Regions from separate parts of the Glutamicibacter sp. Je.9.36 genome, predicted to be linked through region 3. Evidence: riboswitches for the same ligand, from Rfam matches in the RefSeq annotation. Region 3 holds a riboswitch; each other region holds the start of a gene.
The links. A riboswitch is a leader RNA that binds a small molecule or an ion and turns the genes downstream of it on or off. The one in region 3 is predicted to bind S-adenosylmethionine.
Positions count from the first base shown of each region.

Region 1: another riboswitch for S-adenosylmethionine. It lies ahead of AAZQ98_RS03685 (flavin reductase family protein); the one in region 3 lies ahead of AAZQ98_RS15910 (hypothetical protein).
Region 2: another riboswitch for S-adenosylmethionine. It lies ahead of AAZQ98_RS03035 (acyl-CoA dehydrogenase family protein); the one in region 3 lies ahead of AAZQ98_RS15910 (hypothetical protein).

Region 1 is NZ_JBCPSN010000001.1:793,591-800,437, forward strand. It holds gene dnaB (replicative DNA helicase) at 1-125, opposite strand, end outside; gene AAZQ98_RS03685 (flavin reductase family protein) at 1,127-1,627, opposite strand; SAM riboswitch class IV at 1,722-1,838, opposite strand; gene AAZQ98_RS03690 (long-chain-fatty-acid--CoA ligase) at 2,216-3,823, shown strand; gene AAZQ98_RS03695 (PaaI family thioesterase) at 3,839-4,255, shown strand; gene AAZQ98_RS03700 (hypothetical protein) at 4,582-4,860, shown strand; gene AAZQ98_RS03705 (dihydrofolate reductase family protein) at 5,132-5,722, shown strand; gene AAZQ98_RS03710 (PQQ-dependent sugar dehydrogenase) at 5,730-6,794, shown strand; gene AAZQ98_RS03715 (acetyl-CoA hydrolase/transferase family protein) at 6,791-6,847, opposite strand, start outside.
Region 2 is NZ_JBCPSN010000001.1:647,230-654,076, reverse strand. It holds gene AAZQ98_RS03060 (ABC transporter substrate-binding protein) at 1-326, opposite strand, end outside; gene AAZQ98_RS03055 (aldehyde dehydrogenase family protein) at 527-2,035, shown strand; gene AAZQ98_RS03050 (CdaR family transcriptional regulator) at 2,093-3,154, shown strand; gene AAZQ98_RS03045 (GntP family permease) at 3,447-4,808, shown strand; gene AAZQ98_RS03040 (SdpI family protein) at 4,883-5,257, opposite strand; SAM riboswitch class I at 5,532-5,622, shown strand; gene AAZQ98_RS03035 (acyl-CoA dehydrogenase family protein) at 5,673-6,847, shown strand, end outside.
Region 3 is NZ_JBCPSN010000007.1:43,258-50,104, forward strand. It holds gene AAZQ98_RS15900 (LOG family protein) at 1-1,089, shown strand, start outside; gene AAZQ98_RS15905 (VIT1/CCC1 transporter family protein) at 1,153-2,256, opposite strand; gene AAZQ98_RS15910 (hypothetical protein) at 2,311-2,577, opposite strand; SAM riboswitch class IV at 2,593-2,706, opposite strand; gene AAZQ98_RS15915 (DinB family protein) at 2,774-3,361, opposite strand; gene AAZQ98_RS15920 (helix-turn-helix domain-containing protein) at 3,495-4,061, shown strand; gene AAZQ98_RS15925 (hypothetical protein) at 4,198-4,614, shown strand; gene speB (agmatinase) at 5,326-6,312, shown strand; gene AAZQ98_RS15935 (thiamine pyrophosphate-binding protein) at 6,312-6,847, shown strand, end outside.

The sequences.
Region 1 (6,847 bases), on a different contig from region 3:
ACGTCAGCAATGGCGTCCTTGGAGAGCATCATGCCACCGAGGACCGACATCTCGGCCTCGATATCCTGTGGCGGCTTGCGCCCTGCGTCGGAATCTCGTCCTTCGTAAACCGGCTCAGCACTCATTGCAGACACTTCCATCCCCTATTGACCCGCTGGGAAAAATTATCCTTGCCTCATGGCAACGCTTCATCGTGTCAGTCGATACGGACATTTGGATGTCAGGCGCCTGTGGATATTTCTCTCCCGAACCCAACACTAGGGCTGTTATTAACAGGCGTAAACCTCATTATCCACAGAATATGTGGATAACACTCCTCTACCTGTGGAGTTCCCTGTTCACAGTCTGGGGAGAACTCTGTGGATTACCCCACTCTACGTATCATTAATATCTGTTGACTTGGTTGTTTGTATTCGCACACCTGTGGACAGAAACTTAATTCATTGAAGCTCACGCCAACCGGCCCAAGGTTATCAACACCCTTAATCGCCCAGTTCCCGGGGTTTTTCACCCTTTGTACACATTTGTCCACGTCTTGTCCACAGTTTTGTGGATAACCTTGTGGATACTGTTGAATTTACAAAACCCTAAGTCATCGCGGATTAAATTCGCCAGCAAGGCCGGATCTTCCAGTAGTCCACAATCGCCGAGGGTTTCTGCGTTCGGGGGCGGTGGATAACTTAATGTGTGCAACGACTCGGCGGGCGAACCTGAATCAGCGACTGGGCTGCCGGCGCACTCTCGCCACTTCGCGTCCGCGACGCGCGCCAGTGAAGACCCCATAAAGCGCCGATTTCATTTGTGATGCGCAGCCTTTGCATGGCTCGGAAACCCCATCCGAGGGTTGCCGGCAATTCGCTGCCGCTCTGGTCCAGCGTGCAGCGAGGATCCATGAGCTACCTGCGCGGTTCTGTTCGACGGCCCAGGCGGGTGGCGGATATGGCGAGTTCAAGGTTTCTCGCGACAGATACTTTGATGACGAGGTTATCGCCAAATGCCTGGGGCGGCTGGGCATTGCCGGTGTCGAGGGCTGCGGGGAACGGCTCAACCCGCCTAACCGGAATTCAAAAAGCTCCGGCCAGATCGATGTTTTGATCTGGCCGGAGCTTTGGAAAATGCGGAGCGCTTATACGAGCTCAGGAATCGGCAGCGAATGGAACCGCGAATCATGGAAGATCTGTGGCGAGTGCTCGGAGGTGCGGTGCCCGTGGACTTCCATCAGGACTACCCAGTGATCCCCCGCTTCGACCTCGTTGTAGATCGAAGTCTCCAGCCACAACGTTGAGTCGTTGACGAAGAGCGCGCCCTGATCCGAGGAATAGGTATCGATTCCGCGGAACCGGTCGCCATTCTTCGACGCAATCTGAGCGCAGACACCATCATTGCGTTCACTCAGCACTGAGACGCCGATGCGGCCAGCTTCGCGCAGCTTTGGCCAAGTGTTCGAGGACTTCTGCACGGCGAACATCACCAGTGCAGGTTCGAGGGAAACTCCCACGGTAAACGATGAAGCGACAATTCCGGTCTTCACGCCATCCAGTTCTGCACAGAGGGCGGCTACCCCTGATGGATGCTGAGCGAAAACCTTGCGCAGGGTCAACGGGTCAAGTTCAAGATTCAATGACATGGCTCGATTCCTTTGGGTCTTGCCCACCGCGCAGTAGCCTGCAAGCATTGGCTTCTCGTTACTCGAAGCCGCTTGGGCTGAAGTTCCGCGCCGTGTGCGGTACTTGTTCCAGCACATTTTGTGTGGAACCGAATCCTCACCTGGAGCACCCCACTACCGTTGAGAGGGTTGCCGATCAGCAAGCCAGGGCTTATAGCTGATGCTCTTGATTCTGTTTAAAACGATATGGCTCATGACGAACAGCCGTCAAACATTTCACTTCGCAAATCGCAATATTCGACGCAATATTCGATCCAAGGCCCCGTTGGAAGTCCTTGGGCAGTCTTTTATTCGCCATGCGCCGCGCTTCTTGAACGCCTCGACCCCCATGATCGCAGCAGGCTTCCGCCGCTCTTGATTCGGCAGAACACTAACGCCTCACCTGGGCTCGGGGCCCTGGCGCGAATTCCCTACCGCCCACCGTAATGAAACTTGGTTTCCCGGCATGACGCTGAGGTTCATGCCACTATTGGTCATGGAGTGCATTGAGTCACACTCCTGCTTATTGTTCTCCGTAACCATCGATGACGATTGAGGAATAGCCACACCATGGTAGAGATTCAGGCCAACCATTCAGAATTGACCCCACTGCGCTTCTTGGAACGCACAGCCGAGGCCTATCCGAAGAAGATCGCCGTCATCCATGGAACTCGCAGCTTCTCCTATGAAGAATTCGAAGCACGGGTGCACCGCTTTGCCCAGGCGCTGAAGGCTCGCATTGAGCCGGGCGACCGCGTGGCCGTGCTGGCACCGAATACTCCCGAAATGCTCATGGCGCATTACGCCGTACCGCTGGCAGGCGCAGTCCTCGTTGCCCTGAACACCCGACTCTCGGCCCACGAGCTGCAATACATCATTGATCATTCTGCTGCCAAGCTGATGCTTGCCGACACAGAGCTGCTGGAGAACACGAAGACCCTGCGCCGCGAGAACCCAACGCTGGAGGCGCTCATCGAGATCACCGATGACCAGTACGCCGGAGAACGTCCGGACGTGCCCGTGGACGCCACCTTGGACGAGCTAATCGCACAAGCCTCGGATGAAAGACTTCCCTACGCCATCGCCGACGAGCGGGCTCCGATCACTCTCAATTACACTTCGGGCACCACCGGCAAGCCGAAGGGCGTGCTCTACTCGCACCGCGGCAGCTACCTGAACTCGTTGGGCGAAGCGCACCACCAGGGCTTCACGGCCAAGACCCGCTACTTGTGGACCCTGCCGATGTTCCACTGCAACGGCTGGTGCACTCCATGGGCCGTCACCGCAGCGGGAGGAACGCACCTGTGCCTGCGCGGCGTGCGCGAAGATTCCGTTTGGGATGCCATCGAGGATCTTGGAACCACCCACTTGTGCGGCGCTCCGACCGTCTGCTCCATCATCGCCGACTCCACCCGCGCCCACCAGCTCGATGCGCCACTGCGCATCACCACCGCAGGCGCTCCCCCGTCCCCGGCAATCATCTCCAAGCTGCAGAAGCTGGGTATCGAGGTAGTCCATGTATATGGCCTCACCGAGGTATACGGACCGTACACGGTGTGCGAGTACCAGGATGAGTGGGATGCCCTCGATGGCCCGGACCGGGCCGCGAAGCTCGCCCGCCAAGGCGTTGGCATGATTACCGCCGAGTCTGCACGCATTGTTGACGAGAACATGAACGATGTCCCGGCGGATGGACAGACCATGGGCGAAATCGTGCTGCGCGGCAATAACGTCATGATCGGCTACTACCGCGATGAAGCGGCCACTACCCAAGCTTTCCATGGCGGCTGGTTCCACACCGGCGATCTGGGCGTCATGCACCCGGATGGCTACATCCAGGTGCGCGACCGGGCCAAGGACATCATCATTTCCGGCGGCGAGAACATCTCCACCATCGAGGTGGAGCAGGCGCTGGCCTCGCACCCGGAGGTGCTGGATCTGGCCGTCATCGGCATTGCCGACGAGAAATGGGGCGAGCGTCCGGTGGCTTATGTCATCCGCGCCAGCGGATCCTCCCTGGACGCGCAAACGCTGATTGCATTCGCCCGCGAAAAGCTTGCCGGTTTCAAGGTGCCGCGCACCATCGTCTTCCCGCAGGATCTGCCGCGCACCTCCACTGGTAAGGTGCAGAAGAATGTCCTGCGCGCCCAGGCGCTCGAAGCCAGCACACCGAACTAGCCCGAGGATCACCAATTGGATAACCCAGCACCACGGATTCCCAACAAGACGAGCCGCTTCACCGAAAGCATCGGTTTGGAGTTCGACGAAATCACGGCCACGGAAGTACGCGGCCACGCGCAGTTGGACGAGAACCACCACACCCCCTGGGGCGTAGTCCATGGCGGCGTGTACACCTCGATCATCGAGAGCGCAGGATCGGTGGGCGCCAGCTACGCGGTGGCCGAACGCGGGCAATTCGCAGTCGGCGTGCACAACGCCACCGACTTCCTGCGCCCTTCCACCGGAGCACGGGTCCAGGTGATCGCCACCGCGCTATTCCAAGGGCGCACCCAGCAGCTCTGGGAGGTCATCATCACCGATGAATCCACTGGCAAGCAGCTATCCCGCGGCCAGTTGCGCACCCAGAATGTGGATTTGCCTGAGAAATAAGATCCCCTTGCCGGATGGGATTCGACTACGTGGCTTGCACGGCAACTCGACATGGGCAGGTCTACTTCGACATGAAGAAGGCCCGTGCCGACGGCACGGATTCTCATGCTCTGGAAATGGGCAAGTTGTTAAATCAATTCAGCTCAGCGCAAGCCAAGACTCCATGTGCCAAACCAGCTACTAGTGCGCTGGGTTTGCAAATAGTGAAGGCAGCGGCAGGGATACCCTTGGGCTGTTGGCGGTCTAGTTCAGTGAGCTTCTACTTCACATACTGTTTCTGCAATCCACTAAAGTAGTCCTCTCAAGCAAAGAAAGAAGTTGCGCAAATGAACGCCTCGTCCAAGAAACTCATCGGCAAATGTCCCCTATGGACTTGGGTGATGATGGGACTGGCGCTTGCATCGGCCCTGGCCCTAGTTGATTGGAACGGCTCAGGGGAGGCAAAGCCGTTGTGGATGTTTTTCCTACCTAGTGCATTTGGCTTAGCTGGTGGCATTATCGCCACAGTGAAGAAAAGCTATGGATGGGGACTCATATCCGTAGCTCTTGGCGTACTGGCCGTGCAACTACTAGCGCTCGGAGTCACCCTCGTTCAAGGACCATAGAGGTCTCCTCGGTATTTTCGGATTCCAAGTATCTTGGTATGTGTCAAGACAAATCGGAGCAGGGACCCCAGATGCACTCTAAGCGAACTTGCGAGTCCCGCGAGAGGCACCATACCGAGCACGTGAAACACCGCATCCTCAGAAGGACGAAGCGGCCAGTTGCGTATCCAGAATGTGTATTTGCCTGAGAATCCGGCCTAGCTGGTTTTCACACCGCGAGCACGGGCGTACGGTAGGTGGCATCTAACGCTCAAGCTCCAGGAGATTCGCCATGAGTGCGACCTATACCTTCGATGTGTTCAGCAGCCTCGATGGCTTCGGCAGCGCCGGTGGCGATTGGGGCGGCTACTGGGGAAAACAGGGGCCAGAGCTGTTAGCCCACCGCCTCGAGCTCTACACTCCGGCTTGCCGCATGGTTTTCGGGGCCAACACCTTCCGTCTCTTCAGCCGCTTCTGGGCAGAAATCGAGGCGAATCCCGAGGTTGAAGACGCGTGGGGTGTGGCCCTGCACGACAAGCCCGCCACCGTCATCTCCACCACCCTGAAAGAGCCGCTGTCCTGGCCAAACCCCACGCTGGAGCGCGCTGATGCACTGGAAGTCGTCGCACAGCTCAAGGAAGCTTCAGATGTGCCGCTGCGCTCCCACGGCTGCTTGGCGATGAACCATTCCCTGCTGGCGGCAGGTCTTGTGGACTTCATCCAGGTGACCATCTTCCCGGTACTGACCGGGCATAGCGGTTCTGCCCCGGTACTTGGCGGGGTCGATGACTACGATCTGGAACTTGTCGAGTCCAAGCTGCTGGACGGACGGATCCAGGAACTGACTTATCGCCCGACGCGCCATCAACCAGCCCATGCATAGCAGCTCGATGAAGCGCATTCTGGGTACCTGTCTAGTGCTCGGCGCAGTGTTCCTCGCCGGATGCTCCGCGCCAACCCCGCCTTCAGCTCCAGCTACCGAATCGCAAGCTGTTCCAACTCCCCTGGCCACCGGCTTGGACGCCCCATGGTCCATGGTTTACGCCCAAGACAGCCTGCTGGTCAGCGAACGCGATTCCGGGCGGATCGTGGAGATTCCAGGATCCGGACCAGGCCGCGAAGTGGCTCGGCTCGACGATCTCGTAGCGACGGGAGAAGGCGGATTGCTGGGCTTGGCCTTCCTCTCCCCAGACCAGCTTTTTGCGTATTCCACCGCTGAATCCGGCAACCGCATCCAGCGGTTCACGGTGCAAGGCAGCGCCGGGAATCTTTCACTGTCGGCCCCGCGCACCTTGATTGACGGGTTGCCCTCGGCCAGCATCCACAACGGCGGGCGGTTGGCCATCGGTCAGGACGGGATGCTCTATGCCTCCGTGGGCGATGCGGGCAATCCCCAGCAAGCCCAGGACCTGCAGCAGCTGGGCGGAAAGATCCTGCGCATGGCACCTGACGGCAGCGTCCCGGACGACAACCCGTTCGAAAATTCCCTCGTCTACAGCTACGGGCACCGCAATGTGCAGGGCTTGGCGTGGGGTGCTGATGGCACCATGTACGCCAGCGAGTTCGGGCAGAACACCTTCGACGAGCTGAACATCATCGAAGCCGGGGGAAACTACGGCTGGCCCGAAGCCGAGGGAAAAAGCGGCGGAAATCCGTCGTACACCGATCCGATTGCGCAGTGGTCCCCGTCCGAGGCCAGCCCCAGCGGCATCGCGATCCTCGATGGCACCCTCTACCTGGCGAATCTGCGCGGAGAAGTGCTGCGCGCGGTGGAACTGGACGAGCCGGCCACCGAGCATGAACTGCTCGATGGCCGGCTCGGCCGGCTACGCGACGTGCTAGTGGATCCTGACGGCGCACTGCTGGTGCTGACCAACAATACCGACGGGCGCGGCCAGCCAGGGGCGGGCGATGACCGCATCCTGCGCATCGATCCCCGCCTGGCCGGCGACTAGCTGGCCGGGCGCATGTCTCCGGTCTCCTGGAAGCGCTGGTGCCAGGAAAGGGC
Region 2 (6,847 bases), on a different contig from region 3:
GGAACACCTTGGGAGAAGGAAGTGGCGACGTTGATCCACGATCCGATGGCAACGTTCACGTCACCGGAGACCACCTGGGCCAGCAGGGCGGCGGGGTCGGCGCCATTGACCAATTCAACGTCCAGGCCCTGGTCCTCGAAGTAGCCCTTCTCTTCAGCGATGCGTGCGGTTTCGAACTGGATCGGAGCAATGGCGACACGCAGCTTCACCGGGCCGTCGGCGCTGGCCTCTTCGCTGGATCCGCACGCGGCCAGGGTGCCGATTGCGAGGGCAGAGACTGCGAGGCCGGAGAAGGCCTTCCGTGCAAAACGTCGTTTCGTGACCATGGGGATCTCCTTGAAAGCTTGGTGCCTAGGCGAAGGCTGCGAGTTGTCGACCGGGGTCGGCTCCCGGAAGAAGAAGTACATTGAGCATCAAAATGTATTCCTTGAATCACAATATATCTTTAGTATGATTGTGTGGCAAGACTCACATTCAAAATGACGCCAACGACGAAGCGCGCCGGGCAGACCAGGAGATACATCCCATGACAGCAACAGATCTTTCCGCCGTTCCGCTGGCTCAGCAGCTTCGCGCCGCTTTGGCAGCCACGCCCCTTCCGCTGGTGATCAACGGCCAGGAGGTCGCCGGCTCGGGGGAAAAGCTGCCGGTAACCGATCCCTCCACAGGACAGCTGCTGACCGAGACGACGGCTGCCACCGCAGCGGACATCGACCGCGCAGTAGCGGCCGCCCGTGCAGCCTTCGAGTCCGGGCCCTGGGCAGAAATGACCCCGGCAGCACGCCAGCGCGCGCTGCACCGCTTCGCTGACGCATTGGAAGCGAACCTCGATGAATTGGCTACCCTGGAGTCCCTGAACTGCGGGAAGCCCTTCAACGTCGCCCGCTTTGGCGAGCTGCCCGCGGGCATCGAGACCTTGCGCTACTTCGCCGGCTGGGCCACCAAGCTCAACGGCGAAACCCGCGAGATTTCCCTGCCAGGAACCTGGCACGCCTATACCCAGCGCCAAGCCTTGGGCGTGGCCGCACTGATCGTGCCATGGAATGTCCCCTTCACCATTGCACTGTCCAAGATGGCTCCGGCGCTGGCGTCCGGCTGCACCGTCGTGCTCAAGCCCGCGGAGCTGACCCCGCTGACCGCCGTGCGCATGGCGCAGATTGCGCTTGAAGCAGGCATCCCGGCCGGTGTGCTGAACGTTGTCCAGGGCTTGGGGCCGGTGGCCGGCCAAGCGCTCGCCGACCATCCGGATGTCGACAAGCTCTCCTTCACCGGATCCACCGCGGTCGGCAAGAAGCTGCTGGCGTCGGCAGCGGGCAATCTCAAGCGGCTGAGCCTTGAGCTGGGCGGCAAATCGCCGGTGGTGATCTATCCAGACGCTGATCTGGACAAGGCCATTCCGGCCGCCGCCATGAGCATCTTCGGCAACTCCGGCCAGGTCTGCGCGGCAGGGTCGCGACTGTATGTCCACGAAGACATCGCAGACCAGGTCATCGAAGGCATCGCCGGTTTCGCGAAGAACCTCAAGCTGGGCGCTGGCCTGGCAGAAGGAACCCAGCTGGGCCCCCTGATCTCCCAGGTGCAGCGCGAGCGCGTGCTGGGGTATATCGAGGCGGGCATCGCTGATGGCGCGGAACTCGTTGCCGGCGGCTTGGCCGAAGGCGAAGAAGGATTCTTCGTGCAGCCGACCGTGCTGAAAAATGTCAGTCCGGACATGTCCATCGCCAAGGATGAGATCTTCGGGCCGGTGCTCTCGGTGAGCACCTTCGGCGACGAGGATTCGCTGGCTGAGGTGCTGCGCCGGGCCAACGACACCGACTACGGTCTCAATTCGGTGATCTTCACCCAGGACATTTCCCGCGCGTTGACCTTCGCCAAGAAAATCCAGGCCGGCAACGTCAGGGTGAATACCGGTGCCGGCATGGATGCGAACATGCCGTTCGGCGGATTCAAGCAGTCGGGGTGGGGCGCGGAAAATGGCCGTGAAGGCATCGAGGCCTACACCTCGCTGAAGTCGGTCACCGTCAAGCTCGACTAGCGGCAATGTTCTATTCCGGGACTGCTTTGCGCAGTCCCGGGCCGATAGGATGAGCTCATGAGCGAAAAGGAGCAACCCCGGCTGGCTAGCGCGTTGGCGCAGAAAGTCGTCGACACGATTGCGCCGACCATCAACCGCAATGTGAACATCATGAATGCTCACGGAGTCATCATTGCTTCTACGGATGCTGCGCGTATCGGTACCCACCACGACGGCAGCGCAGAGGCGATCCGCCGCAACAACATCATCCGTGTCAGCCAGGCCGACGGCTCGGCCGGAACCCAGCCAGGGGTCAATGTGCCGCTGGTGTTGAACGACCAGCTCTGCGGCGTTGTGGGCGTGACCGGAGCTCCCCACGAGGTGGAACCGCTGGCCGGCCTGATTGCATTGACCGTTCAATTGCTCTTCGCCCAGGAACGCGAGCACTCTCGCAGCGCGCGGCGCGAGACCGAAGCCCGCGACATTATTTCTGCGCTGATCGCCGGTCGCGTTGCGCCTGAAGTGATCGACCGCTCGCTGGCAGCGCATGGTTTGCGCGGGCCGAAATGCATTGAAGCTTGGCTGCCCCGAAGCGTGGGGGATCCGTCGCTCGAAGATCCGGCGAAGGAACATCACCGCACGTCATGGATTAGCCTTTCCGGCGCGTACTGGAGGCTTTGCGCTGCCAGCGAGCCAGCTTTCGCTCCCGAGCGCATGGACCAGGAACGTTTCCTGGTCTCCGCGCCTGTCGAAAAGGCCGAGGATCTCATGGCCGAAACCGAAGTGCTGCGCGTATTGGTGGGCTATCCGGCACTCGTGCCATCCCACGCGCGGCGCCGCATGTGGAGCCGGGAAATTGCTGTGGCTATCGCCCGCACCCCAGCCCGCAGCCTGGAATATGCAGCTGCTCCAGCGATGCAGCTCAATGAGGAACAAGCCAGAACCCTGCTGGTCGTTGCGACAGCTGCTTCGATGAGCCAAGCGGCCACGGATCTGCATATTCACCGCAATACCTTGGTGCAAAGACTTGAGCGGATAAGCCAGGTCAGCGGCGTCGATATTCGGCGGTCCAGCGAGTCCCTGAAACTCCAGCATGCCATCTACGCGAGAGTGGCCTTGGGCCAGCTGCATGTTTTCTAGGCCCTGGAAACGAGGGGAGCTGGCGCCGGGGCTGGGAAGGGTGGGATGTTTGCACACATTGGCTCTTTCGAACCCAGGCAAATGTGGTCGTGTGCCCATAGGTATTCGGGGTCACTTTTCCTAGTATTGGCAGGATGATCGATCTTCGCGCCCGAAACCCGGGGTGGCACGGTGGCATCTAGCCCAACGGGCAAAGCCTTGAGCGGCTTTGCCGATAGGGCTGGTCCACCCGGTCAGCCATTGCGGGCTGGGCGCATTGAACTACCGATATTGGCAAAGGAGCCAACCCGCCGTGTACGAACTGCTAGTTCTGCTGATCCTTGTTGTGGCCATCGTGATGGTCACAGCACGCTTGAAGATCAGCCCATTCCTCGCCCTCGTTGGCGCCGCTATCCTGGCGGCCTTCGCCTACCGGATTCCGCTGGCCGACGTGGCTTCGACGGTCACCACGGCTTTCGGCAGCACCATGGGAAATATCGGACTGGTGATCCTGTTCGGAACAATGATCGGTGTCATCCTGGAGAAATCCGGCGCCGCGATCTCCATGGCAGATGCGCTGATCAAGGTCCTGGGTACCCGGTTCCCCAACCTGACGCTATCGATTATCGGCTACATCGTTTCCATTCCGGTCTTCTGCGACTCGGGATACGTGGTGCTCAACTCGCTGCGCAAAGCCATCACCCTGCGTACCGGGGTCTCTGGGCTGGCAACTTCCATCGCCCTGATGACCGGCCTGTACGCGACCCACACCATGGTGCCTCCAACTCCGGGCCCGCTGGCCGCAGCCGAAAGCATCGGCATTGCCGATAACCTGGGCTTGATCATCGCTGTCGGATTGCCCGTTGCGGCCATCTCGGCCCTTGCCGGCTTGGCCTACGCCAGCCGCTTCAACAAGTCCAAATGGACCCCGGTGCCAAGCGGTGACGACAACGACATCTCCGAACTCGACTATGAGCAGCTGCGTGCAAGCTTCGGAAAATTGCCCAGCCCGGCGCTGGCCTTCATGCCGATCCTGGTCCCGCTGGTACTGATCTGCGCCGCATCCATTGCGAAGCTGCCCTCGCACCCGATGGGCGAAGGCGTTGCCCTGGAAATCCTTTCCTTCTTGGGGACGCCGGTTATTGCGCTGATCTTCGGCTTGATCTCCGCGACCTTCCTTTTGCGCGGTAGCAGCAAACTGGCGGTCTTCAATGAGCAGATGAATGAAGCTGTACGCACCGCTGCTCCGATCTTGCTGATCACCGGTGCCGGCGCCGGCTTCGGCGCGGTCCTGGCCGCTTCGGATTTGACCACGATTCTTTCGGATTCGCTCAGCGGGCTGGGACTGGGCCTGGCTGTGCCATTCCTGATCGCCGCTGCGCTGAAGTCCGCCCAGGGCTCGTCGACCGTCTCAATGGTGACCACTTCCGCGCTGGTCGCTCCGATGCTCGGCTCCCTGGGCTTGGATTCGGAGCTGGGCATGGTGCTGTCCGTATTGGCTGTTGGCGCCGGTGCGATGGTTGTCTCGCACGCCAACGACTCCTACTTCTGGGTTGTCTCGCAGCTCAGCCGCATTCCGGTGATTACCGCGTACAAGACCTTGAGCGTGGCTACCGCCATCCAGGGCACCGCGGCGTTCTTGACAGTATTGGTGCTGGGAGCCGTACTGCTGTAGCAGCACGCTTTCCAGAAAGAAACGGATCGCGCCATCGGCAGATGGTGCGATCCGTTTCTTTAAGCAGTGCTGGATTAGCCCAGGCCTGCCGCCTGGATGCTCCGCGCGGCCTTATTCGCTGTGGCAGTCGAGATCACCAGCAATGCGATGGCAGCCAGGTAGCCGGCTCCGGTCGCGGCGAAGGCGAAACCGAATTGGCCCAGCAGGCAGAGAACTGCTGCGCTGGCCAATGCCGCCCAACCGGCCCAGGAAGCCACGGCAAGCAGGGGCGCAGCCTGCTGATGCCCGGCGAACCAGGCATCATCGCTGGCCAAGGTGTGTCGGGTCTTGATGCCGATCGCCGTATTGCGAGCGAGCTTCCGGTCCCGTGCCATCGGGGCGAGGAACGCTGCGACCAGCGTTATGCTCAGCAACCCGAACATGAAGGCAATCACGCCTGCTGGATCCACTTGCCGCCTCTTCTGCCGATTGATCTTGAATGGCCATCCTATGCGGTCGCAGCGAAGTTCCCTGACCCACGCTGTGTTCCCAATCGATGCCTAGGGGAACGCTCTTGAAATCCAGTTCCAGCATGCCAATTGCGTCATGCGAAGGTCATATGACGTCTTATCCGCCCGTTTTCCGGCAGGGCGAAGGCGCGAAGATGACGTATTTTGTCCTGCTGTTCCTCCGCATGACAGCGCCCTTCCCGAGGACCTGCCAGCAATGCTTGACTCGGAGCACAACCCATCCAGAGCGGCTGAGAGACCTGGCTCCGAGACGCCGCAGCAAGCCTGCACTCCGCAGGTAGTGCTAACGCCAGGTTCGATGGATCCGCAGATTTTCTGCATCCTTCGGAATCCATAGCCCAAGAGGAGAACGAAGATGACTGTACTGGATACCCAATTGCCGCGCGTGCCCTACACCGGCACTGCTGATGAAGCTGAACTGGCTCATTGGCGCGACGTCGCCCAGCAAGTAGCTGGCCAGCTGGCGGCTGACGCGCTCGACCGCGACCGCAAGAACGCCCAGCCTTTCGCCGAAGTGCAGCTGCTGCGCGAAGCCGGGTTGCTCAATCTCCTGGTGCCTGCAGAATTCGGCGGAGCCGGAGCCCATTGGGAAACGGCCTTCGAAGCGGTCCGCATACTGGCCGCAGCTGATGGATCCATCTCGCAGTTGCTGGCTTACCACTACATCAACCAGTCCGGCATTGCGTTCTACGCCCCGGCAGAAGCGCAAGGGGCATGGTGGCAGCGCACCGTGGAAGGTGGCTGGCTCTGGGGCGATTCGGTGAATCCAGTTGATCCGGATTTGACGCTGAGCGCCGAAGGGGACGGCTACCGGCTGAATGGAGCCAAGCGATTCTCCACGGGTTCCGGTGTTGGCGAGGTCATCGTCATCAACGCGCTGGTCCAGGGCGGAGAATACGACGGGCAGATTCTCGCCTTGGTTCTGCCACGCGATATCGATGGCTTGGAAATCGTTGACGACTGGGACTACCTGGGACAGCGGCTGAGCGCGTCGAATTCCTTGAAGTTCCACAACGTGCGGCTCGAAGCAAGGGACTTGCTGGGATTCGTCACCGATGAACCGGTCTCCACCCTGCTCACCCCCGGGATCCAGCTGGCCTTCGCCAACTTCTACCTGGGCATCGCCCAGGGAGCGCTGGCGCGCGGCAAGCAGATCTTGCTGGGCCGCAAGAACGCCTGGCTGTTCTCGCAGGCAGAGACCTACTCGCAGGACCCGATCTTCCAGCGCACCGTCGGAGAGCTCAAAGCCCGCACCGCAGCGGTGGCGGCGCTGACCGAGAAGCTGGGCCGGAAATTCGACGCCCTGCTCTCGAAGGCCGGGGATGTCACCCAGCCCGAGCGAGCGGCGCTGGCCGTGGAAATTGCTGAAGCCAAGGTGGTCTCCACTGAGGTGGGAGTGGATGTGGCGAACCGGATCTTCGAGGTGACCGGTTCATCTTCAACTGCGAACTCGGTGGGCCTGGACCTGTACTGGCGCAATGTGCGCACCCATTCGCTGCACGACCCAGTGGACTACAAGAAGATCGAGGT
Region 3 (6,847 bases):
CGCGGAAAAGGCTGGCGAGTGCACCGTGTTGATCTGCGCGAACGGGATACCGTGCTGGAATCCTTGGATCTTTCCGAAGCGCTATTCATCGATTGCCAGTATTCCGCGCAAGGAGCGCAGATCGTGCAAGCCACTGGCGGGCTGTGCATGAGCTCGGGGGAGGAGCTTCCCTTCGAGACGGTGGCTCGCGGCTTGTATTCGCCGCATGAGTTGTACTCGGGGATCCGGACGCAGACCTACGAGCATGTGCCTGATGCGAAGATCTACGCGTACTCCCAGCAGCATGCAGCGGTGAATTCCGACAGCGATAGCAATGCGCTGGCAAAAACCCTGCATGATCACCACATTGGCCAGGCGCTGGTCTCGGCGGTGTACGAGGGCACGTTCAAGGAAACCCCGATTATCGGGGTGATGGGCGGGCATGCGATGAGCCGGGGCACTGCGCAGTATGCGCAAGCCTTGGAGCTTGGGCGCATGATTACCCGGGCCGGCTACGCGGTTGCCACCGGTGGAGGCCCCGGCGCAATGGAAGCCGCCAACGCCGGTGCGTGGCTGGCCGATTACGGGCCAGAAGATGTCGCTACGGCATTGCAGATGCTGGCCGAAGCGCCAGATGCGATCCATCAGCGCACCGGCTGGGCGAGAACTGCGCTGATGGTCAAGGAGCGTTTCCCGAGCCAGCGGCAGTCCCTGGGCGTGCCAACCTGGTTCTACGGCCACGAGCCGCCGAATCTGTTTGCCACCCAGATTGCCAAGTTCTTCACCAATTCCATTCGTGAAGCGATTCTGCTGGAGCAGTCCAACGGCGGGCTGGTAGTTCTGCCCGGGGCCGCTGGCACGGTGCAGGAAATCTTCCAGGATGCCTGCGAAAACTACTACGCTACCGGTGCTCGCGTGGTGCCGATGGTGCTGATCGGCAAGGACTATTGGACGAGGGATCTGCCTGCTTGGCCGCTGCTTCAGGCCCTGGCCAAGGAACGTGTCATGGAACAGAAGATTGCTCTGGTGGAAACCGCCGAAGAAGCGATGGAGTTCATCCAGAGCATGCAAACCCTGCGCCGGCGTACCCGGCGGCCGGAGAACAGCTAGGGCACGGCATGGAAAATGCCGGTACAGCCAAAGCTGTACCGGCATTCGATTCGCAGCAGGCTGCTATCCGATGCTGACGTCGAAGATCAGGCCCAAGCAGTAGGTGATGGCCGCTGCGCCCCAGCCGATGGCTAGCTGGCGCAGGCCGCGCTTGAGCGGGGAGGCCCCGGAAAGCAGTCCCACGATCCCTCCGGTGATCATCAGGGCCACGCCCACCAGGACTACCGAGACGAGGATCGCGGTCATGCCGGAGAGCCCAAGGATATAAGGCAGGATCGGCACGACCGCGCCGGAAGCGAAAAGGATGAACGAGGTGGCCGCCGCGCCGGTGGCCGACCCCAGTTCCTGGTGCTCCTTCTCAAGTTCTTCGCCGCGGCCTTCCGGGTTCAGCGAGAAGTCGGGGTTGCAATCGCAGGTGAACAGGCCCATGCGTTCTGCGGCCCGGTGCGCTGCATCTTCATCGCTCATGCCGCGGGCCTTGTAGATCAGCACCAGCTCGTTGGCGTCCAGATCGAGGTTCGGGGCGGCGGTCAGCGTGACCTGGGTTGGTCGCGAGGCGGTCAGCAGCTCGCGCTGGGAACGCACCGAGACGTATTCGCCAGCGGCCATGGACAGTGCGCCGGCCAGCAAACCGGCAACACCGGAGAACAGCACGAAGGTCGCTGAAACACCGGTCGCACCGATACCCATGATCAACGCCAGGTTGGAAACCAGCCCGTCGTTGGCGCCGAAGACCGCAGCGCGGAAGTTGCCCGAAAGACGCGCACGGCCTGCTGTAGCCAGCGCCCGGACGACCTCTTCGTGGACCTGTTCGTCGGCCGCCATCTGCGCGGTGGCGTCCTTGTCGTCGCGGTAGGGCGAACTGCTTTCGGAGCGCTGGGCCATGGCCAGCACGAAGACCGAACCGAAATGCAATGCCAGGAAACGCAGCATGGTGCGTCGCAGCGACGGGCGGACTTCCTTGAAATGCTCGCCGAGCAGGACGCGCCAGTGGGATTCGTGGCGGGCTTCCGCCTCTGCAAGGCCCAGCAGGATTTGCCGTTCCTGCCCGGTTTTCTTTTCCGCGAGGGCCCTGTAGATGGAGCCTTCGGCGACTTCATCAGCGAGATACTTGCGCCATCGCTGGATCTGCGCTTTGGTAGGTTCGGTTTCTGGGTGCTGTGGCATCGCGACGATGACTCTCCTGGAACATGGATTTTCCAATGAAACCCGTGGATCGGATCAACCACCCAGTTTAGTCAGGGCTCCTGCACTTGGGAATTTGGCAAGGCTAAAAGCAATTCGCTTGCCCGCTGGATCTCCGGCTACCGGCAGCACCAGCTGCAATTCAGAAGTGGCCGGATCATAGGTCGGCCTGCGGGCGCAACGGGCAATGAGCCGTTCAAGCCTGAGCGGATCTGCAACGTAGCGGGTGCGCCAGCGCCCTTCGGCCTTGAACTGCACTTGGCCGGTCTGGCGGTCGATGACGGGCAGAATCGGATATGCCATGGAGGTCAACTCTCTTGCGAGCTCTTGCCCGTGCACCTGTTGATGCGCGGACCGCTTCCTCATCCGAACCACCCATGAACTTGGGGTTGGTGCGCGGCCAGTCGGAGCTTGGCGCCGCGTCTCGTGAAGCAACATTTCTGATGGTACCGCCGGCGGCAGGGCCCGGTGAAGTCCGAATGCGTAATATGACTGCGGCTCAGCTGTCCGGGGCAAAGGCATTGGCCAGTTGCTGCAGCTTCTCGCGTTGTTCGGCCCATTGCCCGGCGGTGTAGCCGGGCAGCAGATCCAGTTGCGCGGTCCAGCCAGCACGGCCATCGAGCTGCTCGCGAATGATATCCAGATGCCCTGCATGCCGGGAGGTCTCGGCGAGCGCATGGATGAGCAGGTGATCCAAGGTGGTTTTGCCAGCTGGCCCCCACCACGGTACCTCTACGGGGCAGTCCAGGGGCAGGTCGCTGATGGCTTCATCGGCGAAGGCGATGGCTTTCCGATACAGGCCGATCAGCTGTTGCGCATCCATATCTGCTGGCGGAAGGAAATCCGCGTCGGGATCATGCGGTGCAATGAATTCGCGAACGTAGCGGTCATCGGCCCTGCGCTTGAGGCAGGTGCCGAAATATTCGTATTCATTGATCGCCAAATGGTGCAGTACTCCCAGGATATGGGTGCCCGTGGGGGTGAGCGGAGTGCGTGCCAGGTGCTCGGCGAGGCCTTCTGCCTTGTAGATCGCATTCTCGCGCGCGTCGTTCAGGTACCCGCAGAGCTTGTCCTTGGTGCTGTCCATGGACAGAGTCTAGTGAGCGCTGCAGCCTCGCGGTAGAGGGCGCCGTGTGTTTACCATTGGTAAACTTGCCCCGCAGGCCTTGAAGCCAAAGTGGTTGCGGTTGTTGCTGCAGAAAACGTCGAGGAGCCAAACGATGAAAACCTTGCCAGTTGAACCAACCGGTGCTGCGATCAATATCGGTGCGAGGCTGCGCGGGGTGCGCCAGACCCAGCGTATGACCATTGACCAGGTCGCCGAGCTATCCGGACTGACCAAGGGTTTCCTCTCGCGTGTGGAGCGCGACCTGACCAGCCCTTCGGTTTCGACTCTTTTGCGGTTGTGCGAAGTGCTGGGCATGGAGGTCGGTGCCCTCTTCGAGGTTCCTGAAACGAAACTGGTCCGTCTGGAGCAGGCGCCCCGTGTTTCCCTGGGCGGTGACGGCATCACGGAGCAGCTGGTCACGCCGCGCAGCGAGAAGCGGGTGCAGATGATTCGAGCCGAGATTGCGCCCAAGGGCACCGGTGAAGCGGAACTGTATTCGGTGGATTGCGAGCTGGAAGTGCTGCACGTGATCGCTGGAAAATTCATCCTGGTATTGCCTGATCAGCGCGTAGAACTCGAAGCAGGCGATACGATCACCTTCCCCGGGCGTGAACCGCATAGCTGGGAAAACGATTCTGATGAGGTTGCCGTGGTTACCTGGACGCTGATCCTCTCATGACGCCAAGCCACGGCACTTGCTGCCATGGCACGGCATGCGCAGTGCGGCTGCGCGTTCGTCTGCGGGGAGACGAACCGCGTATTCTAGGAACGATGCGTTGTTCCGGGCGCTCGGGACAATCAGTGATGGGAGAGGCGTGAGGACAGGCGAACCAACCGCTGCGCAAGATCAACTGCGCAGTATCAGCTGGTGGGCTTCGATACTTTTCGGCGTTCTTATTGGCACCACCTTGACCTGGATCCGCACCCAACGCAATTTCTTCTTCATTGGCGCCGCGATTCTGGCCGTCGTCATTGTCACCATTGGCGTGCGGACAATTCGCCGACGGGCACGCTTCCCGGTGATGGCGCAGGCGCGCACCTCGTGGGCGTATGTGCTGTGGACCGGTGTCCTGCTGGTCCTGGCCGGACCGATCCAGCTGGTGTACGTAGCCGATGACCTTTCCGAACTGACTATCAAATCGCTGGTCATGTCCGCAGGCTTCTGCCTGGGCATTCATGAGGTCGACCGCGCGCTGGTGAAAGCCAGCAAGAAGCGCTCCGGCGAGGCCTAGCGTCCCAATTTGGGCAAAATAGCCTGAAATGTAGTCAAAACATCCGGGGACAAGCACTTCCTGGTCCCGTGTGATGAGGTGGCGCGGGAACTTCGGTGGATGCCCAATTCCCCAGAGGCATCTTCCCAATGGCCGCAATGGCGAAGGTAGGAAGTGACCGCCGAGAGCAGATCGGCGCGCGTACGCTGCGAGAGCCTTGACCCAAGTTTCTGCGCTGTCATCGAAGCCCGGGGTGCCGCAGTCATGGTCCCGAACGGGACAGTGTCCAGCGCTTGGCGCAGGGCAGGCGGGGGAATCGAATCGCTCGCACCCCATCGGGCTCGTTGCGGCTGCAGCCTGCGGTGCCGATGCCTCGTCATTGTCGCAACGGTCCTCGGGTTCGCGAAGAATCGACTTATGTTCGGCGCCGTCCTCGTAGTGAAGCTGGGACTCGCGTACCGCTGCCACGACGTCGGCGCTGCTGCGCGATGCATTAGAGGTGCTTGCCCAGCAGATTCGCAGCTTCGCCAGCTGAGCGCCCTGCTGCAGTTTCGGCCCATGCCGCAGCCCGTTCGCGGGTTGTGGCATGGGCTATTTCTGCCTGGATTCCCGGGCTGTGCGATAACTGAATCTTGACGTGACCCAGCAGACAAAATAGCATAATGGGAAACTGAAGTTTCATATTAGACAACTTGAACTTTCGTTCTTGGATGTCTGGGGGAGGAAGTTGCGATGAAGGAAATCCGCATCGAGGAAAACGGGCATCTGGGACCCATTAATGCCGCGGTGATTCCACGCTATGCAGGTGGCGGCACCTATGCCCGGCTGCCGCGACTGGATCAGGTGGAGAAGGCCGACATCAAGATCGTTGGCGTGCCTTTCGACACCGGTGTTTCCTACCGGCCCGGCGCGCGCTTTGGCGCCAACCACGTGCGCGAATCCTCGCGCTTGATCCGCCCCTACAACCCCGCCACCGACACCTCGCCGTTTGCGCAGAGCCAGGTGGCTGACGCGGGGGACATGGCGGTCAACCCGTTCAACATCAACGAGGCTATCGAGACCATCGAGCACAACGCACTGGAGCTGACCAGCGACGGCTCCACCCTGGTTACCGTGGGCGGAGACCATACCATCGCGCTGCCATTGCTGCGTGCCGCTTCGCAACGAGCCGGTGCTCCGGTAGCGATGCTGCACTTCGACGCGCACCTGGACACCTGGGACACCTACTTCGGTGCTGAATACACCCACGGCACCCCGTTCCGCCGTGCGGTCGAGGAGGGAATCCTGGATACCGAGGCGATCTGCCACGTCGGCACCCGCGGTCCGCTCTATGGCAAGAAGGACCTGGAAGACGACCAGCGCTTCGGCTTCGGCATCGTCACCAGCTCGGATGTCTACTACCAGGGCGTCCGCGAAATCGTGCACAAGCTGCGCGACCGCATCGGCAACCGCCCGCTGTACATCTCGGTGGACATCGACGTGCTGGACCCAGCCCACGCCCCGGGTACCGGAACCCCGGAGGCCGGGGGCATCACCAGCCGTGAACTGCTTGAAATCCTGCGCGGTTTGCGCGAGTTGAACATCATCGGCGCGGATATCGTCGAAGTCGCCCCCGCCTACGACCATGCGGAGCTGACCGGCGTGGCCGCCTCGCATGTCACCTATGATTTGATCAGCCTGATCAGCGACTTCCGCGCCAGCAAGGGGATGAATAGCTAATGAACGAGCAACCGCAACGCAATGGCGGCGATCTGGTCATCGAGACCCTCACCGCGCTCGGTGCCAAGACCGTGTTCGGGATCCCCGGGCAGCACGCCCTGGGACTCTTCGACGCGCTCTCGCGCTCGAGCTTGGAGTTCATCTCCTCACGCGTGGAGAACAATTCCGCCTTCGCCGCCGATGGCTACTCCCGCGCTACCGGGGAAGTGGGCGTGCTGTTCCTCTCCACCGGCCCGGGCGCGCTGACCTCGCTAGCGGGTCTGCAGGAGGCCTACGCCACCGGCGTGCCCATGGTTGTGGTGGCCAGCCAGATTCCGCTGGACGGCCTGGGAGCCCGCCGCAAGGGCATGCTGCATCAGCTCGATGACCAGAAGGCCTCGGCCGCCAACGTCACCAAGTTCCAGCAGACCGTGCATCATGCATCGGGCATCCCCTCGGCGATCCAGGATGCGTGGGCCCGGGCCATTACCGTGCCCATGGGGCCGGTGTGGGTTGAGGTGCCGCAGGATGTCCTGCTCGCCCCGGTGATGGTGCC